3 regions of the Undibacterium sp. 5I1 genome follow, and region 2 is predicted to be linked to each of the others. Evidence: predicted binding sites of a transcription regulator. Region 2 holds the regulator's gene; each other region holds the start of a gene.
The links. The regulator LexA, encoded in region 2, represses DNA repair genes until DNA is damaged. The targets are predictions, from matches to a motif close to ACTGTATNNNNATACAGT.
Positions count from the first base shown of each region.

Region 1: recA (recombinase RecA) is a predicted target of LexA. The motif match lies at 7,328-7,345, and genes of this name have one in related genera.
Region 3: imuA (translesion DNA synthesis-associated protein ImuA) is a predicted target of LexA. The motif match lies at 7,350-7,367, and genes of this name have one in related genera.

Region 1 covers NZ_JAVIWI010000001.1:2,477,440-2,488,051, reverse strand. The annotation lists gene RGU72_RS11000 (DUF5694 domain-containing protein) at 1-763, shown strand, start outside; gene RGU72_RS10995 (S9 family peptidase) at 881-3,121, opposite strand; gene RGU72_RS10990 (diguanylate cyclase) at 3,371-4,615, shown strand; gene RGU72_RS10985 (hypothetical protein) at 4,802-5,413, shown strand; gene RGU72_RS21420 (DUF2252 family protein) at 5,573-6,169, opposite strand; gene RGU72_RS21415 (DUF2252 family protein) at 6,191-6,781, opposite strand; gene recA (recombinase RecA) at 7,437-8,540, shown strand; gene recX (recombination regulator RecX) at 8,764-9,225, shown strand; gene RGU72_RS10965 (DUF2889 domain-containing protein) at 9,772-10,374, shown strand; gene sucC (ADP-forming succinate--CoA ligase subunit beta) at 10,441-10,612, shown strand, end outside.
Region 2 covers NZ_JAVIWI010000001.1:1,032,029-1,042,640, forward strand. The annotation lists gene clpX (ATP-dependent Clp protease ATP-binding subunit ClpX) at 4-1,275, shown strand; gene lon (endopeptidase La) at 1,484-3,898, shown strand; gene lexA (transcriptional repressor LexA) at 4,290-4,964, opposite strand; gene rpsF (30S ribosomal protein S6) at 5,230-5,598, shown strand; gene priB (primosomal replication protein N) at 5,629-5,928, shown strand; gene rpsR (30S ribosomal protein S18) at 5,938-6,222, shown strand; gene rplI (50S ribosomal protein L9) at 6,250-6,702, shown strand; gene RGU72_RS04400 (replicative DNA helicase) at 6,966-8,354, shown strand; gene RGU72_RS04405 (DUF47 domain-containing protein) at 8,445-9,071, shown strand; gene RGU72_RS04410 (inorganic phosphate transporter) at 9,213-10,223, shown strand; gene RGU72_RS04415 (LytTR family DNA-binding domain-containing protein) at 10,384-10,612, opposite strand, start outside.
Region 3 covers NZ_JAVIWI010000001.1:854,478-865,089, reverse strand. The annotation lists gene chrA (chromate efflux transporter) at 1-508, shown strand, start outside; gene RGU72_RS03650 (Pls/PosA family non-ribosomal peptide synthetase) at 849-4,901, shown strand; gene RGU72_RS03645 (hypothetical protein) at 4,888-5,583, shown strand; gene bamE (outer membrane protein assembly factor BamE domain-containing protein) at 6,127-6,639, shown strand; gene RGU72_RS03635 (hypothetical protein) at 6,937-7,164, opposite strand; gene imuA (translesion DNA synthesis-associated protein ImuA) at 7,505-8,257, shown strand; gene RGU72_RS03625 (DNA polymerase Y family protein) at 8,184-9,725, shown strand; gene RGU72_RS03620 (error-prone DNA polymerase) at 9,732-10,612, shown strand, end outside.

The DNA of each region.
Region 1 (10,612 bases), 1.4 Mb from region 2:
CGTGGCGAAAGCGGCTACCGGGCTAGATGTACCTGCCGCTATGGCCGAAGTGGATAAGACGCTCAAGGCCTGGGCTGCTCAATCCGTAAGGAATCAGGCTCCAACCCCAGCGCAACGGCGACGTCTGGCCGCGCTATTTCTGGCGTCAAATGAACTTGCCTCGGCCTACGTGCAGTGGCGACAGCTTCCAGAGGCGGAGCGTCATGTCGGCGATAGTCTGGACACTGCATTAATCGCAAAACTTAGACGGATGGAGACGGTGAATAACGAGAGCTACCAGTTAGCCGCGCGTCTTGCCGCACGCTTAGGCTTACAGCAGGTTTATGCAGTAGATAATCACACTGGTGATCGTATCGATGTGCCAGACATTAAGGCCTTTGTTAAGTCGATCGAGGCGGCCTGGGTCGCGGGCGGTGTGGTGTTGAGCGAGCGTGAAAAGCGGGAAGATGTCTTATCGAAGGCAAGCGATCTGCTGCCGCTATACCGTTCCATCAACGACCCGGAAGGCCTGCGGATACGCGCCGAAGCCAATGTCAGCGCAGCCTTACGGGCAAAGTCGCCAGAAGGCCATCCGCAAATGTGGGTTGCGGGCTGGGAAATCCGTAATCTGCGTATGGTCGCCAACATCCGCGAAACCTTCCGCGAACGCCTCGGTGCCCGCGTCTTGTCGATTGTCGGCGCCACACACAAGCCGTGGTTCGATGCCTGGCTAGGACAACTGCAAGGTGTGGATATCGTCGATGTGGCAGCGGTGCTGAAATAATGTTGAACTGTTACTGAGTTATAGCTGAACTGTTGCAGAACCAACACGCAACTGTCACTAGGAAATTTCAAGCAAAACCACATCGCCGATATCGCAGAATTGATGGCGCGCGGCAGCCTATTTCAGCTGCGTTGCGCCACCTTTATTTCCTTGAGTGTTCGCCAGATGCTTATCAAAAAAAGTCGCAATCGTGCGAAACACATGCTTCTGCTTTGCTGCGCCGGATATTCCGTGTTTTGCACCCGGGTAAGTCATCAGATCAAACAAGATGCCACGGTTGCTTAAATCATCGATGAGCTTGGTGGTATTGGTGAACAACACGTTGTCATCGGCCATACCATGTATTAGTAATAATGGTGACTTCAATCCATCCAGATGAGCAAACACACCGCTTTGGCGGTAGCCTGCCGGATTGTCTTTTGGGCTGTTGATAAATTGCTCAACATAATGCGTGTCATACAAGGCCCAGTCAGTCACCGGCGCGACCGATACACCCGCCGCGATTTTGTCGGATGCAGCGGACAATAAACGCAGACTCATAAAGCCGCCATAACTCCAGCCAAACACGCCTATCCGTTTGGCATCAACAAAGCTTTGCTGCGCCAGCCAGTTGATCCCTGTGACCTGATCGGCGACTTCATTTTTACCCAGCGTTTGATAAATGGCGTCGGTAAAGCGGCGCTCACGACGTGCAGATCCTCGGTTGTCTAGTTTAAAAACGATATAACCTTGCTGCGCCATATATTGTTCAAACAAGCTACCCCAATGACGTTGCACGGTTTGCGCGCCGGGGCCGCCATACACTTGCAAAAACACGGGGTAACGCTTGCTCGCATCAAAGTCCAGCGGCTTTTTGATGGAATAATACAGAGTCTGACCATCATCCGATGTCAGCGTGCCGTATTCAGTAGGCACATGGCTGCTGGCGTAACGCGCATACGGGTGTTTAGCATTGACTTCGTTATGTTCTATCCAGGCGATCAGCGTGCCATCTGGCTGACGCAGGCTGACTTGCGGCGGCGTGTTGGGATCAGACCAGGTATCAATAAAGACCTCCGCTTTGCCTGAGAATTTGGCTTCGTGCCAGCCATCGGTTTTGCTGACGCGTACTGGGGTATCGGCAGTACTGCCATCTAAGTTCAATGCATAGATTTGTTTGTCGGTGACTGCATCACGGTTGGAGCTAACGAATATTTTTTGTGCCTTCTCATCGACTGCCAATATGTTGTCGATACCCCATTCACCCTGGCTGATAGGGTGGATCAGTTTGCCTTGTAGATCGTACAGATAGATATGCTTGCGCCCACTGCGCTCAGAGGTCCAGATAAACTGCCGCGATTCTTTCAAAAAATAAGGCTTATCCATAATGCTGACCCAGCTTGCAGAGGTCTCTGTCAGCATAGTTGTTTGCGTCAGACTGCTGGCATTGACAGCGATTAAATCGAGTTGTTTCTGGTTGCGGGTCTGGCGTTGATATACCAGTGTTTTTGCATCCGCACTCCAGTCGGCGCGTACCAGATAAATATCTTTGTCTTTGCCAATATCAATTTGTTTAATTTCGCTATTTTCCGGATTGACCAGAGCCAAACTCACCAGCACATTGGCAGCACCCGCGTAGGGGTAACGCTGTTCAATGACATCAGTGCGGTCAGCATAAATCTCAAAGCGGCGGGCAATCGGGACCGGACTTTCGTCAAAGCGTTTAAACGCAATCGCAGTATCGTCCGGTGCCCACCAATAGCCGCTGGTTTGCGCCATCTCTTCTTGGGCGACAAATTCGGCTTCTGCGTTGTGGATCGTCCCGCCGCCGTCTTTAGTCAGCTGGCGCTCGGTGTTGGTGGTGAGGTCAAGCACAAATAAATTTTGATCGCGGATGTACGAGACATACCGGCCCTTGGGCGAAATTTGTGCCGACATCACCGCGCCAGATGCGATCTTGCGCGCTTTGTCGGTATGCGCTAACTCAACCAGATACAAATCACCGGCTAAGGGGACTAATAATTGTTTGCCATCTGGCGACCAGTCGTAGTCAACTATCCCGCGCAGATTGGCAATCCGTTCACGCTCGCGGCGGGCTTTTTCCTGATCAGAAATCTGCTCGTTGGCTTGCAGCACTTTGCTATCCAGCAGCAGGCGCATGCTTTGATCTTTGACGGTCAACTCCCATAAATCGAGCTGAAACTGATCGTCGTCGCGCCCACGCAAAAATGTTACTCGCTGGCCGTCGGGCGATACCTGCAAATTTCTGGGACTGCTGCCAGCCAAACTGGCGTTATCAAAAATACGTTCCAGAGTAAGACGCTCTGCCGATGCGGGGAGGGCCAAGGCTGCGAGTAAAGGGAATAATAAGGGGCGCATAAAAATCCTAGAAAACTGGATAAGGTCGTTAGCCAGCACAAACTGGTGAACTCTTGAGTTTTTCACTGCAGAGTATTGAGAAGGCAACAAGATAGCAAATAATGACTTATTTTGCTTCAAATCAATTTTTGGGTTTGGTTTGTCAGAATGCTAGACTAGAATTAAGGTGCATCAGTGTTACTACTTAGTTTGTGTTTGCTTTGTATTTGTTGTGCATCGTCGTACTGGAAAGAAAAAGAGGTTGCAGTGGTGTCCGATACATTTCTTCGTGATTTGATCAATATTATTCCGGTATCGATGACGGTATTGATTAATAACAAAATCGTCTATGCCAACAGGGCCGCTGCGATATTGCTAGAGGCAGAGAGTGCCACCAGCCTGATCGGGCGCCCGGTCAGTGATTTTGTTCATCCTCTGGATGCCAACCGATCGAATCAACGTTTAAACAAACAAGGTGCCAATTGGGCTAATGATCCTACCCAATTTCGTCTGCGGACTTGCAAAAATAACTTGCGCATGCTCTTAGTCGCAAGCTCGTCTATTCAGTTTGGCGGCGAGGGCGCAGTATTGCTGGTGGGGATGGACATGACAGCGCAGAGCGAAATCTCCGAGCAACTTCGCATCAGTGAGAAAAATTTCCGCCATCTTTTTGAGAATATGCAGGACGTGTATTACCGCACCGATGCGGCCGGAATAGTGCAAATGGTTGGCCCCGGTGTGCGCACCGTATTGGGCTATGAGCCAGAAGAAATTGTTGGTAAAAATGCCGAATCGTATTATCCGCATAACGAAGACCGCGATGCATTTAAAGCGGCAATTATCAAAGATGGCAAAGTATCTGACTTCCCAGGCCAGATGGTGCGCAAAGATGGACGAGTGATTGATATCTCTATCAGCAGCAAAGCGATTTACGACGACGCTGGTGCTTATGCCGGGGTAGAGGGCATTTACCGCGATGTGACTCAACGCAAAATGTTGGAGCGAGAGCTACAACTGCTGGCAACCACCGACACGCTGACCGGTATATTGAACCGGCGTGCTTTTCTGGAGCAAGCGGAACATATTTTTAAGACTAGCCAGCGCTACAACAATAGTTTGACCTTGCTAATGTTGGATCTGGACTACTTTAAAGCCATCAATGACCAATACGGACATCTCAGTGGCGATAAAGTGCTGACCCGATTTGCCCAAACCGTCACGCTGGAGCTACGCGATTCAGATGTATTTGGACGATTAGGTGGCGAAGAGTTTTGCGTTTTGCTGCAACAAGCCAGCCGCGAAGACGCCATCAGCGCAGCAGAACGGATACGTCAGCACGTGCAAGACCTAGTACTACATGCGACATCGGGCGAGCAGTTTCACCTGACAGTCAGCATCGGCGTAGCGACAAATTTAGAAAGCGATAAAAAACTAGGTAAGCTGCTGGAGCGTGCAGACAAAGCGCTATACGAGGCCAAGCGCAGCGGTAGAAATCGGGTGATGCTGGATCTTTGATATTGAACTGATATTTTAGATGTCCAATACTTCTGCGGCTCTCAGGCCAATATCGTGCCAGGAGCCGCATTTTATATGGACGATTGAATTTAGTAATTTTATTCCGCCAAACAATGCTGTTGTCGCTACCGCATCTAATTTCTATACTCTGCTAATATCCAAATCAAACCAATGGAGGAGTAGCATATGCAAAGTCGTTTCCAATCCGTCCGCACTCAATTCAACCAGCTCGGCATCGCCACATGTGCGATTGCGCTTAGCATGATGTTCTCCAGCCAGGCTGGCTACGCTGCACCGGATACAAACAGCGATCTCAGCAAGCTCAATGAAAAATCGGTCGCCACGGTAGAAATCCCCTTACTAGCGGGTTGGTATCAAGGCCATCTGGTGCATTACATCTCGACAGACATGTCCGATCAAAAGATGGCACAACAGGCTGATACCAATTACGTATCGCGCCTATCTAATGTGTTGCGTGCGCCAGTGCCGGGTCAGCCATCGGCAGTAGACCGCGTCTATAAATTGAGCAATTTTGAGCAAGGCAGCGTATTTCCCTCTGCACCAGAGAGCGTCGGCTACCGCAATAAAAGCGAGGCATACACGCCATTATGGGTCGTCTACATGGTCACCTGGCGCGATACAACAAAAGCCCATGTGCTGAAATCAGAAGAAGAAGTTTTGGATGCAACAGAGAAGCAGTTAGTCGACCTGACACCCACCAAAATTGTCGTCAACTGCCCAATTTTGTATTCAGCTAAAGATGGTTTGTTGAGTGGGCTGAAAATACATATTAAATAAAAATAATTGGTGTTTTTAGAGCCTTGAACTGAACAAGTCAAATTAAAGGCTTCCCTCTTTTAATTTTAAATTTCCCGTTTTTTATTCGCCTTATTTTTTGTTCAGTGAATATAGTCCAGAAAAGGCAGAAGGATCGATCCTTCATGAGCTTGCGGCGATTTAATCATCAATTTGAGTCGAGACATAACGCCTGCAATGATCTAAATAGGCCGCTTCGTGTAGCGCAGCTAACTCTACCGTACACTTCCACAGCCAATTGGGCGCCTCTTTACTAGACGGGTTACGTGTCAATTCTTTAAACCAATCCAGTGCAACTGATTCATCCATTTGTCGTACATGAGCCTTACCAACTATGGCGCCAACATAACGTGCAACTTTTACCGCTTCTCGCGGAGATAAAGTCTGAATTTCCAATTTTAGATCTTCTGGCCTAAGTTCCCTTACAAAGACCGATTTGCCTAATATGCGTCCGGTCATCATGCGCTCGCCAAGATTGGGAGAGAGATTTCTGGCACCTTTTACGACACGTTCTGCATTGACCAATGGCATGCCGCTATCTGGATACCGCGGAGCTTTTGCTGCTACCGCTTCTTTGATATCCATCAAGCAAATTTCTTGTCGTTTAGTCTTCACATCATCAACATCCAAAAGTACAGCATATCTCAACAGGCCTAGTGAGCTGCACCCTTTGACCCAATAGGCGGCATCCAAAAGACTGACATTATCTTCAAGATTCCTGCTGCGAATCTTGTTCACCAGATCGATAGCCCTTCCTTTCTAAAATACAGATCGGATGGCGTTTTGTTCTTTGGCTAGGATTGGCCAATATTTTTTTCCTAGCGGAATATGCGGCCGGACATCCGCAATACGTTCCCGTGCGAGATGCTTCCAGGTGCGATTCCGTGCTACTTTCATTGAAGCCCGGACCACCGCCGGTACTGGGATCGGCGTCTCATCGCCGATCACAAATTGCGATGTGTATCCATCCATTAACACCTCTAGCATATGCGCCGTCATAATGCCAGGAAGGTTAGAACCTCGAGCGGCGAATGCAAGAGACAACGCCAGCCTGATCAGATCATGGGCAGGATTGCCGATCACCGTTTGATCAAAGTCTCGGATTTGAAAATCAACTTTACCGTCAATATCAGCGACCGGTCCAAGATTGCCTATGTGGCAATCCCCGCAAATCCATATAGGTGGCCCTTCGGGTATTTTCCCCATACTGGATGTTTCAAGCCATTCGTAAAATTTTGATGTGCTACCGCGCACGTACGCACTCGCGGAGCTGGTCATTTTGAGATTCCGGGTGTGGGCTAAGACCGTCGCCCGATCAGAAGTTTGAGGGAATTGATGCTTTCGTTTCATAAGTAGCCGATATGTTTTCAAAATGGGGATAACAAAAGTTGACTAATGAACTTGACTAATGAACAGGTATTGTTTGTTCTTTTTCTTGTGACAAGGAGCCAAGCCGATTCTCCAGAACGACTATACTTGCCCTAGAATAACTGACGAAGCCGGAACCCGTTAACACAAAACCGAGATAAACCGAGTAAGGGATTGGGTCTAAACAAGCACAAAGCCACAAGCAAGCAGCGCCATGGCGCATTCTTGCATTTTGGCATCAATTCATTTGCAAGTTTCAATGTTAACAGACCTAAGCAAAAGCTTGCAGCGCGACAAAAGTGATAATCGCTATCAAGTCTTAAGGTCATTCAAACGCTATTCGACGAAAATGGATGTGAGCTAATCATTAAAGATCCGATTTTCTCAGATAACCAAATTGTGCAAATTAATTAATAGCCAAGATAAGAAATGTTGATGCGCACTCCCAAAAGGTCAAAGTTAAATGAAAATCGACAGTTGGCAGTTTTAGGTAATAATAAATTCTTTAAAATCCTGCTTGCATAAATCACTGATTTTTTATACAGTGTCGTCAGATGTAGAAAACCTGCTGATTTTTGTAAAAAACCCATCGGCACATTTCAAAAAATCATAAAGCGCAACATACCTGAAAGAAATTATGGACGACAAAAAATCCGATACCGGCTCAGACAAGAGCAAAGCTTTAGCAGCCGCACTTGCACAGATTGAAAAACAATTTGGCAAAGGTTCCGTCATGCGGATGGCCGATGGTGAAGTGGTAGAAGAAGTGCAAGTTGTGTCCACGGGTTCTTTGGGGCTGGACGTCGCCTTGGGCGTAGGCGGTTTGCCACGCGGTCGTGTCGTTGAGATTTATGGTCCAGAATCTTCCGGCAAAACAACGCTGACATTGCAAGTCATTGCAGAGATGCAAAAGTTGGGCGGCACTTGCGCATTTATTGATGCGGAGCATGCTTTGGATGTGGGCTATGCGCAAAAACTAGGCGTTAACTTATCTGATTTGCTGATTTCACAACCGGATACCGGCGAGCAGGCATTAGAAATTACCGATGCTCTGGTACGTTCAGGCAGCGTCGATCTAATCGTTATTGACTCGGTCGCTGCGCTCACCCCACGGGCTGAAATCGAAGGCGATATGGGTGATTCTTTGCCGGGTTTGCAAGCGCGTCTGATGTCACAAGCTCTGCGCAAACTTACTGGCAGCATAAAACGTACGAATACACTAGTTATTTTTATTAACCAGATCCGTATGAAAATCGGTGTCATGTTTGGTAGCCCAGAAACCACAACTGGTGGTAACGCATTGAAGTTTTACGCATCGGTTCGTCTGGATATTCGTCGTACAGGTTCCATCAAAGCCGGTGACGAAGTCATCGGTAATGAAACGAAAGTTAAAGTAGTCAAAAACAAAGTAGCGCCTCCTTTCAAAGAAGCGCATTTTGATATCTTGTACGGTGCAGGTATCTCCCGCGAAGGCGAGATTTTAGATTTGGCCGCTGACGCTAAGATTGTAGAAAAAGCCGGTGCCTGGTATAGCTACAATGGCGAACGTATCGGACAAGGTAAAGATAATGCACGGAGTTTCCTGAGCGAGCGACCGGCACTCGCGCATGAGATTGAAAACAAAGTTCGTGTGCATTTAAAAGTGCCGACGCTGCAAGAGTTGGTGACAGAAAAAACTAAATCAAAGCCAGCAAAAGCGGAGAAGGCAGAAAAAGCTGAAAAAGCGGAGAAGGCTGAATAGGCTTAATGTAAGTTGAGTCATTCTGATGCCGCAAATTGATTATTCGCAAACTTATTAGTTGCAAACTCACTAAGCGCCTGGCGAAATAGCCTAAACAAGCCATATTACGACGGCGGCCATTGAGTCAAAAACTCAAGTCAAAAAGTCCAAGCCGGAATACGCTTCTAATACAAGCATATTCCGGTTTTTTATTGAGCAGATATTTTGGGATATTTACTTAACCATGGCTAAATTAAAAATCAGTTTAAAAGCTAGAGCACTGCGCTATCTTTCTATGCGAGAACATAGCCGGATGGAGTTGGAGCATAAGCTCCAGCCTCATGCGCGAGAAGGCGAAGATATCTCGGTGCTTCTGGATTGGTTAGAAACTGCCAAATATCTGTCGGCCGAACGCTTTGCAGATTCCTTAGTAAATCGCCGTGTAGCACGTTTCGGCAATCAGCGGATACTCGCCGAATTACAGAGCCACCAGATGGACGGGCAAGAAATTGATCGCGTTAAAGCTGAGTTGGCGGAATCAGAGTTGAGTCGTGCGATCGATGTGCTGCACAGAAAATTCCCTCATTCCCCTGCAGACCATCTTGAGCGTGCAAAGCAGGCGCGTTTCATGCAGCAGCGAGGATTTTCTTCCAAAGCAATTCAGACCGCAATGCGCGCTCCCCGTGACGAAGATACTGATGAATAAGCGTCTATATATGGAGTTTTTTGGAAATAATAAAGATTTTCTCTAAGAAATATTAAGCAATATTCAGCAACTATAATTTCGGTAAAGCCTCTCCGTTGATATTATTGAAAATAATACTCTGGGTAGGTATATTTTAATTGTCCATATATTCATTGGGCTATAAGCCATTTTTATTTAAAGAAATGGGGAGTGTATTGCTGTTGAGCCGCACTCAGAAATATTAACCTTCACTGACAAGGAGAAAATACTTCATGACGGCTTCTCATCTTGTCGAGACGAATTACTTAGTTATCGCTTCATCTGTATGTTGAGCTCGTGTGAATTTATCTTTGGCATGAGGCAATTAATCTGTAGCGCAAGCCACAAAAAAAGAACCGATTTAAATTGTAGCTACGATCTTTGACGCAAAACGCAGGAGCTTACGCATCGACTTGTGCTACACTTCTCGGGATTTTTGCAGGGCCGCAAGAGCGGCTGTTATCGTAGAAACTGCGGTGACGACGCGCAATTGTGGCTCTTTACACTGAAATAGCCGCCATCAGGCATATGCCCTTACCAATATCCACTTCTCGCCGTGCACTTAAGCACACGCGCTCAATCCAAATCGACGCATTCGCTCGCGATGATGGATTGTGGGATCTTGACGCTCACATTACCGACACCAAAACCCGCGACATTCAACTTGCTTCTGGCATCCGGCCGGTTGGCTCACCGCTGCATGATCTTAGTTTGCGGATTACGATCGATACCAACTTGACCATTGTTGATGCAATGGCGGTCTCGGATGCGGTACCGTACCCAGGCTTTTGCAACACGATAGGCCCAGATTATAAAAAGTTAATTGGGCTTAACTTGATGATGCAGTTCCGGCAAGGTGTTAAAGAAAGAATGTCTGGCATTAATGGCTGCACCCATATTACCGAGCTAGCCCAAATTCTCCCGACCGCTGCGGTGCAAGCTTTTGCCGGTGATGTGATTGATACCCGCGATGGCGCCAGCAGTTCTGACCGCACTTCTGACAACCAGCAACAACCTTTTCAACTTAATCGTTGCCATGCGCTAAGGCTAGATGGCCCAGCTGTTGTGCAATATTACCCGCGATGGGCGGTGGCAAGTAGTTCGCCGCCTGACGCAAAATCATCTGCTTAGTTCGTTTTTACTGTTTTTATTTTTGTTGTTTTATTTTGTTTTGCCTATCAACTAATACCTCAGTGTCTGAAGGGAAGTCGTATGAAAATTCATGAGTATCAGGGTAAAGAAATCCTCCGCAAATTCGGAGTGACAGTACCACGCGGTATTCCATGCCTGTCCGTAGATGAAGCCGTTAAAGCGGCCGAAACTTTAGGCGGCCCAGTTTGGGTTGTCAAAGCGCAAATTCATGCTGGTG
Region 2 (10,612 bases):
ACTATGCCTGATAAAAAATCCTCCACTGGCGAAAAGCTTTTATATTGTTCTTTTTGTGGCAAAAGCCAACATGAGGTTAAAAAACTAATTGCAGGTCCGTCTGTTTTCATTTGCGATGAATGCATCGATCTGTGTAACGATATTATTCGTGACGAAGTTAGCAACTTGGAATCTATTTCCAGTGCAAAAACTGATCTGCCAACACCTTTAGAAATTACAGCTTTGCTTGATCAATATGTAATTGGTCAAGTAACAGCAAAACGTATTCTTGCTGTAGCTGTTTATAATCATTACAAGCGCTTAAAGCATCTTGGTAAAAAAGATGGTATTGAGCTATCTAAGAGCAATATCCTTTTGGTCGGCCCAACTGGGTCAGGTAAGACCTTACTTGCACAAACTTTAGCACGTATGCTCAATGTGCCGTTTGTAATTGCTGATGCGACAACTTTGACTGAGGCTGGCTATGTAGGCGAAGACGTTGAAAATATTATTCAAAAGCTGCTTCAAAACTGCAACTATGAAGTTGAGCGAGCCCAAAAAGGGATCGTTTATATTGATGAAATCGATAAAATATCTCGTAAGTCAGATAATCCTTCAATTACCCGCGATGTTTCTGGAGAAGGCGTACAGCAAGCATTATTGAAATTGATTGAGGGTACGATGGCATCCGTGCCACCGCAGGGAGGGCGCAAACACCCTAATCAAGATTTCATTCAGATCGATACCACAAATATTATGTTTATTTGTGGCGGTGCATTTGATGGTTTGGCTAAGATTATTTCTGACCGCTCTGAACGCAGCGGCATAGGATTTTCTGCTAGCGTGAAAAGTCAGGCAGAGAAGAGTGCTAGCCAGGTTATGCAAGATGCAGAACCGCAAGATTTGATTCGTTTTGGTTTGATCCCTGAGCTTGTCGGTCGTTTGCCTGTGATTGCAACTCTCAACGAGCTTGATGAGACGGCATTAATTCAAATCTTGGTCGAGCCGAAGAATGCGCTGATCAAGCAATATTCTAAATTGCTTGAAATGGAGGGTGCTGAGCTTGAAATCAGGCCAGCAGCTTTGCAAGCAATTGCAAAAAAAGCAATCGCACGTAAAACAGGTGCACGAGGCTTAAGATCTATTCTTGAGCACGCGTTGCTAGATGTTATGTATGATTTGCCTAGCGAGCAAAATGTTTCTAAAGTGGTTATTGATGAAAATACTATTACCAATGGCGCAAAACCTTTGTTGATTTACGACGAGCAACCGAAGGTGTCAGGTATAAAATCTTAATCCTTTAAAATTGTGGGTGAATGTCATAATTGATCCACGGTATTTGGAATAAGCAGTACAATTAATTACACAATAAAATTGAGCTTCAATCGAAAAGCTACCCGGAGTTTCTCTCTGAGTGGCTTTTTTTATTGTTTTTCGGATGACGGGCTTGAGATTTAGCCTAGTGCGCCAATCTATATACTAGAAATTTTGAATAAGGTGCGCCATGACAACTTCTATAATTACTGAACAAACCGAATTGCCTTTATTGCCACTGCGCGATGTGGTTGTGTTTCCACACATGGTTATTCCTTTATTTGTGGGGCGTCCAAAGTCCATTAAAGCTTTGGAAGCAGCAATGGAGCAGGGCAAGAGCATCATGTTGGCGGCACAAAAAGCTGCAGCAAAAGATGAGCCATCTGCTGACGATATTTACGAAATCGGCTGCATTGCCAATATTTTACAAATGTTGAAATTGCCAGACGGCACTGTTAAGGTGCTGGTCGAGGGTGCGCAGCGTGCACGTATCCACAAGATTACTGAAACAGAGTCTCACTTCACAGCAGAGCTCACTCCTGTTGCGCTGGAAGAGGGTGATGACTCTGAAGTAGAGGCAATGCGCCGTGCAATCGTTCAGCAATTTGATCAATATGTAAAACTGAATAAAAAAATCCCACCTGAAATTTTGGCATCACTTTCCGGAATTGATGATGCGGGTCGGTTAGCCGATACGATTGCTGCACATTTGCCTTTGAAGCTAGAGCAAAAGCAAGTCATTCTGGAAATTTTTAGCGTTGCCAAACGTTTAGAACATTTGCTTGGTCAATTGGAGGGTGAGCTTGACATTCTGCAAGTAGAAAAGCGTATCCGTGGCCGTGTTAAGCGTCAGATGGAAAAATCTCAGCGTGAATACTATTTGAATGAGCAAGTAAAAGCGATTCAAAAAGAACTCGGTGAAGGTGATGAAGGTGCTGACATCGATGAGTTAGAAAAGAAAATTCTAGCCGCAAAGATGCCGAAAGAAGCGCATAACAAAGCGATGAATGAGTTGAAAAAGCTTAAAATGATGTCGCCTATGTCTGCTGAGGCAACTGTTGTTCGCAACTATATAGACACGATCGTTAATTTACCTTGGAAGAAAAAATCCAAGGTAAACAATGATTTAACTAACGCTGAAAAAGTGTTGGAAGATGATCACTTTGGTTTAGATAAGGTCAAAGAGCGTATTCTGGAATATCTTGCCGTACAACAGCGCGTTGATAAACTGAAAGCGCCAATATTGTGTTTGGTCGGCCCCCCAGGTGTGGGTAAGACCTCCCTTGGTCAATCTATAGCACGTGCTACTAATCGTAAGTTTGTACGTATGGCGCTGGGCGGTGTTCGTGACGAGGCGGAGATCCGCGGTCATCGACGCACTTATATTGGCTCTATGCCCGGTAAGATATTGCAAAGCTTATCGAAAGTAGGCGTGCGTAATCCATTATTTTTACTGGATGAAGTAGATAAAATGGGGGCGGATTTCCGTGGCGACCCGTCTTCTGCGTTACTTGAGGTGCTAGATCCTGAACAAAACCATACTTTTTCTGATCATTACATCGAAGTTGATTTCGATTTATCAGATGTTATGTTTGTAGCGACCTCTAATTCATACAACATTCCGCCAGCTTTGTTGGATCGTATGGAGGTTATTCGTTTGTCGGGTTATACCGAAGACGAAAAAGCTAGCATTGCCCAGCGTTACTTACTTCCTAAACAAATTAAAAATAATGGTTTGAAGGATGGTGAAATCAGTGTTGCTGAAAGTGCTATTCGAGACATTATTCGTTATTACACTAGAGAAGCAGGGGTACGTTCCTTAGAGCGTGAGTTATCAAAAATTTGTCGCAAAGTCGTTAAAATGCTCTTACTTAAAAAGAGTGAAAAGAAAGCAACGATTACATCAAAAAATCTTGATAAGTTTTTGGGTGTTCGTCGTTACGATTTTGGTGTGGCGGTCAAAGATAACCAGGTTGGACAAGTCGTTGGTCTTGCGTGGACTGAAGTCGGCGGCGATTTATTGACAATTGAAGCAGTTGCAATGCCTGGTAAAGGTGGCGTGATACGTACCGGTACTTTAGGCGATGTGATGAAGGAGTCGATTGAAGCTGCTCGCACCGTAGTTCGCAGTCGTGCGAAGCGCTTGGGTATTAAGCCAGATGTGTTTGAAAAAAGTGATATTCATATTCACGTTCCAGAGGGGGCAACGCCAAAAGATGGTCCTTCCGCTGGTATTGCTATGACGACAGCTCTGGTATCTGTTTTTACCGGGATACCGGTACGTGCAGATGTAGCGATGACTGGTGAGATTACCTTGCGTGGTGAAGTATTGCCTATCGGTGGTCTAAAAGAGAAATTATTGGCCGCTCATCGAGGCGGAATTAAGACGGTTTTAATTCCTGAAGAGAATGCTAAAGATTTAACTGAGATTCCTGATAACGTCAAAAATAAGCTAGAAATCATTCCAGTGCGTTGGATAGATAAAGTCTTAGAAATTGCTTTAGAACGTCAGCCAGTTGCTTTGACTGATGAAGAAGTTTTAGTAGCTGCTACGGCCACTAAAGTTGAAGGTGGCGTTGATGTTGGTGGTGTTGTAAAGCATTGAGCCTGATCCGAAATTTGGTTTTAATCAGATAGTTTTCTCTGATTAAAAACTAAAGAAATTAAAATGGCCGCTAGTTACCTAGTGGCCATTTTTTATTCATAATTGATTTTCTGGGTTATCTAATCTTTAAATCATTGTCTAAATAGTAAATTAAATTGACCGATAATTTAACTTTTGTCGAGACGATGAAAGTAGGCTCGAAACATAAAATTTTATGCATTTAATCGGAGTGATTGCATACTATGGGTGAGTATATTTTAATTGTCTATGCACCAATTGAGTAAAATCATGTTTTTCAAAAAGATTGTGGGGAGTATATTGATTGAGTTGGGACGTGACAGATGGAATTTTTTTAATTTCCTGATATTGCCAATACCTAGTAATACATAACTTAAGTCCAGGTTCTGAGCAGCCCAACGGCTAAACCTTCAAGTGAAAAGTCTTGATCAAGTTCATTAATCTTGATATTGGGATAATCAGGATTTTCTGCCAATAGCTCGATCATATCCCCTGATTTTTTATAGCGTTTAACCGTAACATCATCCCCCATACGGGCAATCACGATTTGTCCATTTTTTGCTTCGTTAGATTTTTTTACTGCGAGCAAATCACCATCAAAAATACCGGCATCACGCATAGACATACCACGCACTTTGAGCAGATAGTCTGGAATAGCTGAAAATAAGGCTGGATCAACTTGATAGGTCGTATCCACATGCTCTTGCGCAAGAATGGGAGATCCTGCTGCTACTCTGCCAACTAGCGGCAAACTAAGTTGCATTAGTGATGGATGAGGTAGCGCTAATTGAGCACTATAGTTAGGCCTAGCCTTGGTGCTTCCACTGCTTAGTATGGAATCGAGCAATCGTATGCCGCGTGAGGTACCCGGAGCAATTTCAATAACTCCTTTGCGTGCTAGTGCTTGCAAATGCTCTTCCGCTGCATTGGTGGAGCGAAAACCTAATTCATTCGCAATTTCTGCTCTTGTTGGCGGAAATCCAGTATTTTGGATCGCGTCCTTAATTAAATTTAAAATCTGTTCTTGGCGAGCGGTGAGTTTTAGCATGATCGAATTCCAATCGTGTAGTTGTGAGACTGGGTTTATATGCAGCCTGTATTTTTGTACAGTATAAACCTAAAATCTTTTTTATCTCAAAATTTTTTTAAGTCCTCTCAATGGTTGTGTTACGCATAAATTGGTAGCAGTAAATGTAATAAGCTATTGAAACTATTGAGTAAATTATCAAAGTGCAGTATAGTTATGGGCTTTCCTCTTCCCGCACTCGTCTTGACGCCGAGGCGGGCTACTAAATTGTCCACAAGGAGAATATATGCGTCATTATGAAATCGTATTTATCGTACATCCGGATCAAAGCGAGCAAGTGCCTGCAATGATCGAACGTTACAAAGCCACAGTTGTTGCACGTAGTGGTCAAGTACACCGTATTGAAGATTGGGGCCGTCGTCAATTGGCTTACATGATTCAAAAACTGGCAAAAGCACATTATGTTTGCATGAACATTGAGTGCGATGCTGAGACTCTGATTGAGTTGGAAACCGCATTCAAATTCAATGATGCAGTTCTGCGCCACCTCACAGTCAAAATGAAGAAAGCTGAAACAGCGCCATCTCCAATGATGAAATCTGTTCAGAAAGAAGATGCTGCTAAAACGCAACGCGTAGAAGCGCCAGCAGCATAATTGACACGTTAGAGGACGCTACATAAATCAGTGAATCAGCTTAAAGTCGTTGCCAGCATTGTAGAAAAATCGGCGCTGCGTTTTACACCAGCCGGAATTCCGATAGCTTCTGCGGTACTGATACATAACTCTAAGCAAACGCAAGCAAATGCCCAACGTGTAGTCGACTTTGAAATCAATGCGCTAGCCGCAGGAGAAATTTCAAAGCGATTTATGGAAATAGAGTTAGGTGTTGTAATGCAATTCACAGGTTTTTTGTCGCGCAAGAACCGTAACAGCAAAAGTCTCGTATTTCACATTACTGAATTCGAGACAAATTTACTAGATTAGGAGCCACAAATGGCATTCGGTAAAAAATTTGACAAAAGCAAACTGAAAAATAAGCGCCCACAACAAAATCCATTGTTCAAGCGTAAAAAATTCTGCCGCTTTACAGCCGCACATGTAGCGCAAGTTGACTACAAAGACGTCGATACATTGAAAGATTTCGTGCAAGAAAACGGCAAAATCATGCCAGCACGTTTGACAGGTACTAAAGCTTTGTACCAACGTCAAGTCGACACAGCGATCAAACGCGCACGCTACTTAGCGTTGCTGCCGTACACTGATTTGCACACAGCGTAATTGACGACAAGGTACTAGGAGAAAAATATGCAAGTTATTCTGATTGATAAAGTCGTTAATCTCGGCAATCTGGGCGATGTAGTTAAAGTTAAAGATGGTTACGCACGTAACTTCTTGATCCCACAACGTATGGCTCGCCGTGCTACAACTTCAGCGATTGCTGAATTCGAAGCAAAACGCGCAGAGTTGGAAAAAGCAGCAGCAGCACGTTTGGCTGCAGCACAAGCTCAAGGCGAAAAATTGTCTGGTTTGACTGTGCAAATCTCGCAAAAGTCTGGTGTTGATGGTCGTTTGTTTGGTTCCGTAACCAACTTCGACATCGCTGAAGCATTGACCAAGCAAGGTTTTGCTGTTGAAAAAGCGCAGATTCGTTTGCCACAAGGTCCGTTGAAGATCGTTGGCGATCACTCTGTTGCCGTTGCATTGCACACAGACGTAGTTGTTGATGTGACCGTTGCTATCTTGGGCGAGCACGCTTAAGTTTTAGTTGCATAGCATTAAAAAAGCCGGGTTCGCCCGGCTTTTTAACGTTTACGTCGTTAAGATTGAGCGATCAATTACTCTTGGCAGTCAGGTATTGATTTAATTAATTTGGTATTTTAAAGCTTGCAGCATAAATGGTATTTACTATTTTTTAATAGCGGCTGTGCCTGTTATCTTAGTAATAAATGGTCAGAGTTATGTATTTCATTAAGGCATGTTCTGTTGATTTCGATATTGAATAAAAAGGTATAATGCGCGCCATGAAAGCACCTTCCGATCCGCAATTAGATTCCATTCGCGTCCCGCCACATTCCATCGAAGCCGAGCAATCTGTTTTGGGCGGCTTACTATTAGATAATGCTGCGTGGGATAGAATCGCTGACTTTATCCGCGAGGATGATTTTTATCGATATGACCATAGGATTATTTTTCAGGCCATTGTTAAGCTGATTAACGCGACTAAGCCCGCCGACGTTATTACTGTCTACGAGGCATTGACTGGCCTGAATAAAGCAGACGACGCTGGTGGATTGACGTATTTAAATGCGCTAGCACAAAATACTCCCTCCGCCGCAAATATTCGTCGTTATGCCGAAATTGTGCGTGACCGGGGTGTATTGCGCAAATTGATTTCAGTATCTGACGAAATCGCTGGTAATGCCTTTAATCCGCAAGGCAAAGAAGTAAAGCAAATGCTGGATGAGGCAGAGTCTAAAATCTTTGCGATTGCAGAGGAGGGCTCCCGTGGCGCTCAAGGCTTCACTGCTATTCAACCTTTGCTTACACAAGTGGTTGAGCGAATTGATGAGTTGTATAACCGCGATCACACGAGCGACATCACCGGCGTACCAACGGGCTTTACGGATCTGGATCGGATGACTTCCGGTTTGCAACCTGGTGATTTGATCATTGTTGCAGGTCGCCCATCAATGGGTAAAACGGCGTTCTCTATCAATATCGGTGAAAACGTCGCAATTGAAAGTGGTTTGCCAGTCGCTGTGTTTTCGATGGAAATGGGTGGCGCTCAATTAGCCATGCGTATGCTTGGCTCTGTCGGTCGCTTGGACCAACACCGACTGCGTACAGGTCGGTTGGTCGATGAAGATTGGCCGCGCCTGACCCATGCGATTCAAAAAATGAACGACGCGCAGTTATATATTGATGAGACGCCTGCGCTGAGTTCAATTGAATTGCGCGCTCGCTCGCGTCGTTTGTCACGTCAATGTGGCAAACTGGGTTTGATTATTATCGATTACTTGCAACTGATGTCAGGTAACACTGCAGGTGAAAACCGTGCGACAGAAATATCCGAAATTTCCCGCAGCTTAAAAGGTTTAGCAAAAGAGTTGCAGTGCCCAGTAATCGCACTCTCTCAGCTCAATCGTTCGTTGGAGCAAAGGCCGAATAAACGTCCGGTAATGTCCGATTTGCGGGAGTCTGGCGCGATTGAGCAAGATGCTGACGTCATTCTATTTATCTACCGTGATCAGGTTTATAACCCGGACTCTCCAGATAAAGGTACTGCCGAGATCATTATCGGTAAACAGCGTAATGGTCCTATTGGCAGTGTTCGCTTAACCTTTTTGGGCGAATACACTAAGTTCGATAATTACACAGGCTCACTGTCTATTTACGGTGACAACGAATAGTCGTACGACTATTTAGCAGTATCCAGACTAATCAGATTCTTCTTTTTGATCTGGAGCGATTTCAGTATTTTTACTTCTAGCGAGAACAATATGTTTGGACGATTGATGCCCACTGAGGGTAAATTTTTTGAGCTCTTTAACCAGCATGCAGAATTATGCGTTAAAGGTGCCAAAGAAATGGTCGCCTTGATGACCAATTTTGATGACCTTGAGCACCGTGTACATGCAATTGAGGGTATAGAAAAACAGGCCGATACAGTCACCTACAACACGATTGAGTTATTGCATAAAACCTTCATCACGCCGCTGGACCGTGACGATATCCACCAGCTGATTACCCGCATGGATGATATTTTGGATTTGCTGGAAGATGCCGGACAAACAATCTCTTTATATGACGTCCGTGAGATTACGCCAGAGGCCAAACGGTTAGCTGAGCTATGTCTAGCTTGCGCTGAAAAGGTAAAAGCTGCAGTCGGACTCCTTAATAACATGAAAAACTCCCGCGAGATTTTGTTGATCTGCGAAGAGATTGATCGCTTAGAATCCGATGCAGATCACGTCATGCGCGCCGCGATGTCTAAATTATTCCGTGATGAACCGGATGTCCGTAATCTGATTAAATTGAAAGCGATTTACGAGATTCTGGAAACCGTGACAGATCGTTGCGAAGACGTCGCCAATATTATTGAAGGCATTATTGTCGAAAACGCGTAACGATGAAACTGGCAAGATATTGCTCTGCTAGTTTAGATGCTACAAATATGTGTATCGGCAGTATCTAAGCATTTAACTTGCCTGTCGTTTTATTAGTATTAACTCTCAGCTCCGAGAGTGCTTAAAAGAGAAGTGATTCCCATGCAAACCTTCCATATGAGCCTATACCTCATCATATTTCTGGTGGTGCTAGCTCTGTTATTTGATTTTATGAATGGCTTTCATGATGCAGCGAATGCTATTGCTACCGTTGTTTCTACCGGCGTATTAAAGCCTCAGCAAGCAGTCGCGATGGCGGCATTTTTTAATGTGCTCGCCATTGTAGTTTTTCCATTGACTGTTGCAACCACGATCGGTAAAGGTACGATCGATCCCAGTGTAGTTGATCATTATGTGATTTTTGGCGCATTAGTCGGGGCGATTTTTTGGAATTTTGTGACCTGGTATTTTGGTATTCCATCGTCCTCATCGCATGCATTAATCGGTGGTATGGTTGGTGCGGCGGTAGCTAAAGCGGGCACTGGTGCATTAATTTCTGCTGGCTTGATCAAGACGATCGTGTTTATCGTTGTGTCTCCTCTGTTGGGGTTTTTTCTCGGTTCTTTAATGATGTTATTGGTGTCGTGGTTGTTCGTTAAATCGACGCCGATGAAGGTTGATAAATGGTTTCGTCGTTTGCAGCTTTTATCCGCTTCCATGTTTAGCCTGGGGCATGGCGGTAACGACGCTCAAAAAACCATGGGTATCATCTGGATGCTGCTGATCTCTGCCGGTTATTCTGCACAAGCAGATACTTCGCCACCGCTCTGGGTGATTATCTGTTGTTATACCGCGATCGGTATGGGGACTTTGTTTGGCGGATGGCGCATTGTCAAAACTATGGGACAAAAAATTACAAAGTTAAAACCTGTAGGCGGTTTTTGTGCAGAGACAGCAGGCGCTGCGACCTTATTTTTTGCCACCGCCATGGGCATTCCTGTCTCCACGACACACACTGTTACTGGTGCGATTGTGGGCGTGGGTTCTGCCCAAAAGATGTCTGCAGTGCGTTGGGGTGTTGCTAGTAATATTGTCTGGGCCTGGATTTTGACTATACCTGCCTCTGCCTTTGTCGCCGCGATTGCATGGTGGGTCGGACGACACATATTATAGATACTCCCCCTGTTTTTTGGTAAATATGCCTTATCGTCCATATTTCTTCTGGACGATTAAATATACACAGGGGTAGTATATTAAAAAGCCTGACAGGCATCACGTTTATCAGGCTTTTTTCAACTGCGTACCGTTTGTTGATCTGATCGCCGCTATTCGCTTACATTTGTTTAAACAGATGCACAAAGCTACGACTGACTTCCAGCTTCTCTGTTAGTCCTTTGACTTGCACTAGATGCCGTCCCCTCATGTCGCGCACTACGCCAGAAATCGCTTTGGCATTGACCAGGGTTGCCCGATGAATTTGCCAAAACAGGGCAGGGTCCAGCTCTTCCGCCAGATCGCGCACGGGCTTCCGGATCAATGCCTCGTAGCTTGCTGTTTGTACC
Region 3 (10,612 bases), 180 kb from region 2:
GGTCGGGCATTATGGCTGGCTGAGTGCGTCACAAATGGTCGACGGGCTGGCGCTGGGAGAAACTACGCCGGGCCCCTTGATCATGGTGGTAGCCTTTGTGGCCTTTGTCGGTGGCTATCTGAAAGCTCTGTTAGGAACTGAGCATCTGTTTCTCGCAGGTTCAGTGGCAGCTAGTCTGGCGACCTGGTTCACTTTTTTGCCATCATTTATCTTTATTCTGGCAGGCGGTCCGTTTATTGAATCAACCCATAATCAATTAAAGCTGACGGCACCGTTGACGGCCATTACCGCCGCAGTCGTTGGTGTGATTATCAATCTGGCGTTGTTCTTTGCTTACAATGTGCTGTGGCCTAATGGGTTCAGTGGCAAATTAGATATGATGTCGGCGCTGATCGGGCTTGGTGCTGCAATTGCCTTGCTAAGGTTTAAACGTAATGTGATTCATGTGATTATCGGTTGTGCGTTGCTTGGCTTGGCGCTGCAATATATTCCGGCGTTCATAAAATAAAAATGCAGAATTTTTGGGGGTATATGCGAAAATACCAATTTATGTCCATAAATTCATTGGATTTTTAAATATACTACCACCAAGTATAAATTATCACACATAGATACATTGAGCTAGATAAGTCTTCGGTTGAGTCAATTATGTTGAGACATTGCTCACCCTAGATCTAATTAACTGGCGTGATCTGTCAATGTTTTTTTAAGACGACAGCCCACCATTCTTTATATTATTTTTTTGCTTCGTCCCGCATCACGGGTGATAAACTTCGCATAGAAGAAGTTAGTCTAATTTTAACTTCGCATTTACCCATTTTGCATTGCGATTTATGTCTCAACACCGTATGTCTGACGTGCCAGCGATTGATAACACATCCCCTATTCTTTACGGTGCTTTTGCACCAGAACTGATACGTCAAGAAACGCTGGCGGATCTGCTTGAAGCCACCGCTCTCGCCCACCCCGACAAGACTGCCCTGATTTTTGCTGACGTGGCGCTGAGTTATCGCGTTTTAAACGAGCGAGCCGATCTGGTTGCGTCGCACTTGATCGCGGCAGGCGTCCGGCCAGGACATATTCTTGGCTTATGGCTACCACGCGGCATTGATTTATTAGTCATGCAAGCAGGCATCGCCAAAGCCGGAGCTGCCTGGCTACCGTTTGATGCCGATGTGCCCGTCGACAGGATTGCTGTTTGTCTGGATGATGCGCAGGCATTTGGAATACTGACGGCAGATGCTCTCGCATCTCAGCTACGTTCAACTACCTCAACTACATCAACAGCACATCAACTATCACCTGCTTGTCATATCTGGACTGCAATGCAGTTGATGACGGCCATCGACGCACCACTACTGCGACGCCAAGCGACCGCCCCTACCGATCCGGCCTATGTGATCTACACTTCGGGTTCAACAGGTAAGCCAAAAGGGATTGCGATTACCCAAGGCAGCATTTGTCATTTCTTACGGAGTGAAAATCAGGTTTTAGGCATTACCAGCGTAGACAAGGTGTATCAAGGATTTTCAGTCGCGTTTGATATGTCGTTTGAAGAAATCTGGATCAGCTATCTGGTCGGTGCGACTTTATGGATAGCGCCGAAAGAAATCGCAGTCGATCCGGATGCACTACCAATGGCCTTAATCGCAAATCAGGTCACTGTTTTGCATGCAGTACCGACGTTGCTAGCACTGTTTAATGAGGATGTGCCTAGCCTGCGCCTGATCAATCTGGGTGGTGAAATGTGTCCGGAAAGTCTTGTGACCAAATGGAGCAAGCCCGGACGCCAGATGTTTAATACCTATGGCCCGACAGAAGCAACAGTATCCGCCAGTCTGGCGGTATTACAGCCAGATATGCCAGTGACGATTGGTCACCCGCTACCCAATTACGGTCTGCTGGTGATTGATGCGGATGTGGAAAAGGGTTTGCGGCTATTAGCGCGTGGTGAAACCGGGGAGCTGTGTATTTTTGGCCCGGGCGTATCCGATGGTTATCTGGGACGACCTGACCTGACGGCAGAAAAATTCATCGCCAATCCTTGGTCTGCTCCATCGAACAGTCTCAATGATCAGCGGCTATACCGAACGGGTGATCTGGCACGTATTGCGGAGGATGGCTCGGTCCAATGTTTGGGGCGTGCCGACGATCAGGTCAAAATCCGCGGGTTTCGGGTTGAGTTGGGCGAGATAGAAGCCGTACTGGCGCAGCAAGCGGGTGTTGGTACCGTCGCGGTCATTTTACGTTCAGAGCAAGGTGTTGATCAGTTGATCGCTTTTATTGTGAACGACTCTTCTCACGTGATTAAACCGAGCGACTTACGACAAGCCTTATTGGCAAGCTTGCCTTCGTATATGGTGCCAAGCCGCTATGAATTTTTGAGCGAAATGCCAAGGCTTACTTCAGGCAAGATCGACAGAAAGACACTGAAAGCACAAACGCTTTCAGAAACGGTGAGCACGGAAGAATCCGATCTTCCAGAAACGCCGGCAGAAGAAATTTTATTTGCGGCCTTAAATAAACTTTTGCCAGGACAAGCAATCCACAGAAGCGCCGATTTTTTCTCCGATCTGGGTGGACACTCCTTGCTGGCAGCACGTCTGGTGTCGATGCTGCGAGCAGATGCCCGATATGCCTATTTCAAAATCAGTGACATCTATCAATCACGGCTGGTCGGGACAATTGCTGGCGTCATGACTGCCGGCGCGATTACCTCAGAAAATATTCACACCACTTGGGAGCAGCCATCTGACGTCAAGCGTTGGATATGTGGTGCTGCTCAGGCGGTCATGATTCCCTTTTTGGTGGCCATGCGCATGATGCAGTGGTTAGCGCCTTTCTTCGCTTATCACTTTTTTACTGGCGACCCCGACGACTCGATTATTCGTGCAACCTTTTTATCCGTTGGTGTTTTTTTATTGCTGACCCTGTTTGAGTTTGTAATCGCGATCGCAGGCAAATGGCTGATCGTGGGGCGACTTAAAGCAGGCAATTATCCGTTGTGGGGTGTCACATATTATCGCTGGTGGCTGGCAGACCGGCTGGTAGAAGCAGCACCGACCTACATGCTGAGTGGATCGTCGATGTATGCCTGGTGGCTGCGGGCATTGGGTGCAAAGATCGGTAAGGATGTGAACATCGGCTCGATCACCTTGCGCTCACCTGATTTATTACAAATTGGTGATGGCGCTAGTATTGGTAACGCCTGCAATTTTGAAAATGCCCGTGTTGAACGCGGTCTGCTGCGTTTAGGTAAGATCACGCTGGGCAACGAAGCCTATGTCGGTTCCTATTCGGTTCTGGAAGGCGGTACTGAGCTTGGCAACTTCGCCCATCTGGAAGGTCAGTCTGCGTTGAGCGAAGGTCAATCTATTCCCAATGACAGAATCTGGCGCGGATCGCCTGCGGCTGATGTGGGTGTATTTGATCCGGCATCGCGCCCGGAACGACCAGTTGTATCTGAATTACGATTTTTCACTGAAGCTGTGTTCTTTATTTTTGGTAGCTTGTTGATTACCGCGTTATTTTTCTTGCCAGTGTTCCCTAGCTTTATTACGATCGATTGGTTTGACAATCTGGATAGTTTGCCTTGGCTGCAAAGTAATAATATGTTTTTCCAGCTGACCAAGTATTTCATCCTCGCCTTCCCCGCTACAGCGATCTTGATTGTCTGTACCGCGCTGTTATCGGCCGGTATACGCTGGAGCATTTTGCCGAAATTGAAAGCGGGAACGTACCAGGTACATGGCAATACTTATTGCGGCAAATGGCTGGTCAATCAGATTCAGGAATCGAGCCTGAATGTTTTGCACGGCGTATATGCCACGGTGTATGCGCCTTACTGGTACCGGCTATTGGGCGCAAAAGTGGGACGCGGCGCAGAGATTTCAACCGCCTTGGGCGTCGTGCCAGATATGCTGACACTGGGGGATGACACCTTTATCGCTGATGCAGTTTTATTAGGGGATGAAGAAATTGATGGCGGCTGGATGAGTATGCAGCCGACCGTAATTTCTCGCCGGAGCTTTGTCGGTAACGGCGCGTATATTCCAGATGGCACGATCTTGCCTGAAAACGTTTTGATCGGTGTTCACACCAGTGCGCCGCGCAATGATCAAATGCATGAGGGTGATACCTGGTTAGGTTCGCCGCCTATGCATTTGCCGGCGCGGGAAGAAGTCAAAGGGTTTCCCGAAGAACTCACCTTCCGCCCATCAGCAATGCGTCGTCTTGGTCGTGGTCTGATTGAAGCATTCCGGATTATTTCTCCCCATGCGATGGTAATTTCTGTTGGCTACACCATTGTGCTCAATCTGATGCCTTTGGCCGGTGATGACCGCTGGGGCGATGTCGCCTATTATTTATCGATTGCCGGACTTTGGTATGGTGTTGGCAGTTTTGCCTTTGTCATGGCCTTGAAATGGTTGTTCATTTTCCGCTACAAAAAGAGCAGCATGCCAATGTGGACCTCGTTTGTCTGGCTGTCTGAAGGCATTACCAATTTGTACGAAGGAATCGCTGTCCCCAACTTCATGCGCTATTTGCGCGGTACACCATGGTTGCCATTGGCGTTTAATTTGTTGGGTGCCAGAATTGGTCGTGGTGTTTATCTGGATACGACGGATATTACCGAGTTTGATTGCGTCAGCATCGGTGCATATAGTGAGATCAATGCACTGGCCTGCCCACAAACTCATTTGTTTGAAGACCGCGTGATGAAGATTGACGAAGTTATCATCGGTGAACGCGTCTACATGGGTGCCCGCAGCTCGGTGTTATATAGCGCCGTCGTGGGTGACGAAGCCAAACTCGGCGCGCTGACTCTGGTAATGAAGGGCGAATTTATCCCCGCCAAATCCAGCTGGCGCGGCTGCCCGGCAGCGATTGCGCAATCCTGACGAGATGAGGGCTGAAGCAGATTCGTCCAATCCGATGCCGACGGCATTGGTAGCTATTACTACAGCACCCAAGCTAGCTGTCTATTCCTGGCCTGATTTATTGCCAGAAGCGGTAGAAGCATTCCATCAACACAAAAGCGTAGTTATTTCTGTAGTTACAGAGATAACTACGCTGCGTGATCAAGCCAGACTACAAATACGCCACGCCTTGCGGGATCTGTTCTCGCAAGCCTTCTCTATCCCACAGGAACAAGTGCGAATTGTAGGATCGGCAGGACAAGCTTTAAGTATCTGTATTAATTCCAGCGACACAGACAAATATGCTCATGAACAAGAGATCGCGCTAGGCGTGTCAATCAGTCATGAGCCGGGTTTATCTATTGCGGCGATCAGTTTTCAAAAAAATATCGGCATTGATCTAATGCGGGTCGATTTGTCCCTGGATTGGCGGGATGTAACACAACTTTATTTAGGCGATGAGGTCTATAAGAAAATTGCCGGACAAACAGTTCAGCATCAGCTGCTGATGTTTGCACAAGAATGGACTATGCAAGAGGCTAGACTGAAGTCCCAAGGGTTGGCTTTATCAGAATGGCATCCTGATCTGGCAGCACGTTTAAAAAAATGCAGAACGATATTGTTAGATTTGCCATCCGGCTATGTGGGTGCCATCGCCTTTTAAAAACGGTAAAAATAGTTAAACCCAGATTTTCCATTAGACCGCTATCACTTCGCAAAAAACGCGGACGGCGTGCGGTCTTCAGAGGGATAACACCACCGCGATTTGAGTGGGAGCGCTACAGCGACAAGTGCACCTTTGGCGAACTGCCTGGTGTTGTTGCTCCTCTTAGCAAGATGCAGCTTGCGTCGTCGTCGCGTCTAGCCAGTCAGTCCGCCAAAGGCACACTTCTCGCTGTTCCAATGGAAAATCTGGGTTAAAGCCTGAAATGGTTCAGACGCGCACCAGAACTTAAAAAATGACTGGAGCTTATTGTCTGGATAAGAACTGGAATTTATTGGGTAAGAGATCTAAGCTTAACGCTAAGTGGCCTAAGTAGCGTCAAACAAACATGCCGCATTATGATTAGCTTGGTGAATTAATATACTCCCCTATTAATTCTTTAAAACATAGCTTAACGTCCAATGATTTATTGGACGTTAAAAATATACTCACCATCAGTATAAATAATAGCTTGGCTTGATAAAAGCCAGAATGGAGATCATGATGATAGCCCCACGCTTATTAAAGATGCTTGGCCCACTACTCGCCGTACTCAGTTTATCTTCCTGTGTAAGCTGGGGCGTTGGAACAATTAAGATCGGTCAAACCGAGGCAGAAGTCATCGCACAATTGGGTCAGCCAACGCATATCTACCAGGACGGCGATCAGCATTTGCTGGAATACATGCGCGGTAGGATGGCACAGGCAACACACATGGCGCGTATCGGCTCTGATGGCAAGCTGATCTCTTATGAGCAGGTATTAACTCTGCAAAAATTTGCTCAAGTCAAAGTAGGACAATCCGACAAAGCCAGCGTACTAAAAATCATCGGAGCACCGAGCGAAACTGGCTTTTTTCCGCGAGTACAACTAGAAACCTGGTCTTATCCCTATAAAGAAAGCGGTGTGTGGGACTCACTGATGTCTATCTATTTTGATCAAGCCGGAATTGTGAGCAAGCTAGAAAACGGACCAGATCCTTTGCGCGACCCTAGCGAGCGTCGATCCCGCCATTAACCTGGAAACGGCCGTTGACCGCTTGTCAGTATAAATAAGTAGTTGATTCAATTGACTCATGTCAGCGTTTTCACCGTCACCGTCGCCGTTCTGGTGAGAGCGCTACCAATCTGATTGCATACTTTTCGGCTCCCCCAACTGCGTTGCTCCTAGTTGAAACATGAAGGTTGCGTCTCGCCTTGCTGGAGAACCGAAAAAATGCACACTCAAACTCGTCCAACTGCCGTTTCTAGGTTTAATCCAACGATCAGAAGCAAGGGCAGGAACATACACCCGTGACTTGTGATCACCTGCCGACTACCATCTTGCCTTAGAGAAGATGATCAACCACTTGCGGAACAACAATAGTTCCAGATGTCCCGCCTCTATCCCTGTCGAAAAATCCATCAACGGATTGACGTGGTAATAACGTTTGCGGAAATCACGACAGACAAAAATTTCACGGCTACCCAATCGCATCAAAAATGATGTTGGGGCGAGTTGCAAGCTAAATTGTCCGTCAAAGGAATTATCAAGGTGTGCCATATTGAACCGTCTCCAAATCAGTAAATGAATAAAAAGTGGTAATAAGTTTGTTGAATAAAAAAAGCGATAGAGCTAAAGCGATACGACAAAACATACTTTAGCACAAAATACTGTATATGCAATCAGTATTTTATTTATTTCATTATTTCGCTAAGTGATTGAAAAATAGATGATTTAAATATTATACTAAATATACATACAGTATTTATTTGGACTTATAAAAAATTGTCCCGGCAAGACGCAGCGACGAAAGCAGTACTTTAAGTACGCTTAAGCGCGGCAACACAACTGAGGCGGTTTTGCGTAAGTCCCATCTATTAAAGTGTTTATTTCAGTATCTATGTCTTCCCTCACCCCAGATCAAATTCATCCCTCTTTATGGCGCGCATCGCAGTTGGCGCGTAGCCATGTCGCTTGTGTAGAAAGCAGTTTTCCGACGCTGTCGGCCGAATTGCCCGGTGGTGGCTGGCCGCGAAGTTGTTTGATTGAGTTACTGCTCCAGCATCACGGCAGTGCTGAATTGCGCTTATTGCATCCTGTTTTGTCCAGACTTGCCAGACAAGATGGAGGCTCGATTATGTTCATACAGCCGCCTTATGCGCCGCAATTGTTAGCCTTAAATGCTTTTGGCATTCCACTCTCTCAATGTGTCTGGATACGGAGTAAAAAACAAGCCGATGCTCTGTGGGCGGCTGAGCAGGTTTTACGTAGCGGCAGTTGCGCTGCCTTGTTATTGTGGCAAACGCAGATCCGTTCAGAAGCCTTACGTCGTCTGCATCTTGCTGCGCAAGGTGGGGAAGCAGTTTTTTTCATGATGCGACCAAGCACTTGTGCCGACACACCTTCGCCAGCGCCATTACGCCTGCAAGTCGCACCTACCTTAGAAGGCGTACAAATTCAATTTATCAAACGACGCGGTATCCGGCGAGAACAGCCTTTGCTGCTGAGAATTCCCTCGCTTTTGTTACCTGACTCAGCAATTGCCTCCCATTCACCTGTTTTGTCTACCGGATTGACCAATGACACGCCTTTGGATCGCCCTGCACTTGCCACTGTTGCAGCTAGAAATTTTTCGTCCGAACTGGTTAACTGAGCAGGCTGCAGTCGTGCTGGAGCAAAATCGGATCACCTGCGCATCCGTATTAGCATGCCATTCTGGCGCGCAGATCGGTATGCGTAAAGCAGGTTTGCAAATGTTGCTACCATCCGCGTTGTTCTATCAGCGCCAGCCAGCACTGGAAACACGCGCCCTACAACAAGTGGCGATGGCATTATTAAACTACACGCCGCAAGTAGCTTATGCCGGACATGATTGTTTGTTGATGGATATCGGAGCGAGCTTGCGGCTGTTTGGTGGCATCCGTGCCTTATGTCGCCGGATTAAAGAAACCATGCGCGTGATGGGAATGACCATCACACTCAGTTGCGCACCAACCGCGATGGGTGCATGGCTGCTTGCACGTAATGCTGCTAGCACTGCCGACAAGCTCAACAAGCATTCCAGCAAAAGTAGACGGCAACGACCTCCGGCAACAAGAATTTTAAAATTGAACAAGCTAGTGCAAAGTCTGGATAGTCTGCCTGTGCATCTGCTCCCCGCTGCGACTCCTTGGCTGGACTGGCTGCGCGGTATTGCCTGTGATGACTTGGGAACGCTACAAAAATTACCACGCGCCGGATTGAAACGTCGTTGTGGCAAACAGATTCTCGATGTACTAGACCAAGCCTATGGTGAACAAGTCGAGCTATTCGAGTGGATCGCAATTCCGCCTCAGTTCAAAGTCCGTATTGACATGCCCGACCGGATAGAACATGCAGAAATGGTCCTAGCTTTTATTCGTAGTCTGCTAACACAATTGATGGGATGGCTGACTGCCAAGCAACTCGCAGTATCGCAAGTCGATTTACAACTAGAACATGAACGTGGTCGACAAGCTATTGCGCCCACTCTGTTAAGTATTTTGTTAGCCGAACCAGTTTGGCGCGAAGATCACCTGATACGCTTACTCAAAGAACGTCTGGCACAAGTGAAGCTTGAGGCGCCTGTCATCGCCGTCAGCTTGGATGCCAGCCAGGTTCAAGCAATGCATGTCCCCAATGCGACACTGTTCCCGGAACCCAAAGCTCACGCCGAAAATCACCATCGCTTACTGGAATTGCTGGTAGCACGTTTGGGTGACAATCAGGTTTTGCAGGCCGCACCACTAGCCGATCATCGGCCTGAAATAGCAAATCACTGGACATCGGTGATTCACCAGCAGGCAACAGAAAAACAATGTCAACAACAGCAACCACCCCTACAGGCATCCCGCCCTATGTGGCTTTTAGAAAAAGCGATCGCTATCGAAATACGGCAACACAGACCTTATTACCAGGCGCCACTCAAACTACTGACAAGTGCAGAAAGAATAGAAGCTGGCTGGTGGAATGGGCAGTTAGTAACACGTGATTACTTCGTCGCGGAAAATCCAGCACATATCCGCTATTGGATTTATAGAGAACGTCTAGGTGAGCAGACCGATACCAACGCAAGCTGGTTTGTACATGGTGTCTTTGGTTGATCTATCATGACAACCACTCCATTATTACCACCAACACCACCAACACCACCATCGTCACCCACGCCGTCAACATCTGCACAACTGTCGCTGCCCTATACACTGCCGGAATATGCTGAGCTGTTTTGCCAATCCAACTTCAGTTTTCTGCTAGGGGCTTCTCATGCAGAAGAGTTGGCAACACGCGCTGCACAACTCAATTATTCCGCTTTAGCAGTCACGGATGAATGCTCATTAGCCGGTGTTGTACGTGCGCATGTCGCGGCAAAGAAATCTAAGCTCCCTCTGATTGTCGGTAGTTATTTCAAACTCTCCGGCACACTTGATTTTCCTGATTTTTTGATGAAAAGCGCCGCTAACAATCCTGCGACGATTCAGGCTGAGTTCCAAACGGACACTCAAACGCACAAGCAGGACTCTATGCAACCGCCTTCCCTGATAGTACTGGCACAGAACCGGCAAGGCTATGGCAATTTATCTGAACTAATCACATTGGCAAGAACACGTACCACCAAGGGAAGTTATCTGATAACTCCAGAGGATTTTAGTCATCCTCCTAAAGACTATGCGCATCTGAAAGGGCTTCCCGATTGCCTGCTGATTCTGATTCCAGACTATCCCGCTGATGCGGCGATCTTGACAAAACAACTGCGATGGATGACGGTACATTTCCCACAACGAGCCTGGATCAGTCTGACTTTGCTCTATCAGGCGATGGATGAGCAACACCGTAAAACGATCATCGCTCTCGCTAACCAATATCGTATCCCTTTTGTAGCAACAGGTCATGTCTATATGCATGTGCGCTCACGTAAGCCACTGCAAGATGTGCTGACTGCCATCCGACTTAAACGCTCGGTTGCAGAATGTGGTTATGATCTGGCGCCCAA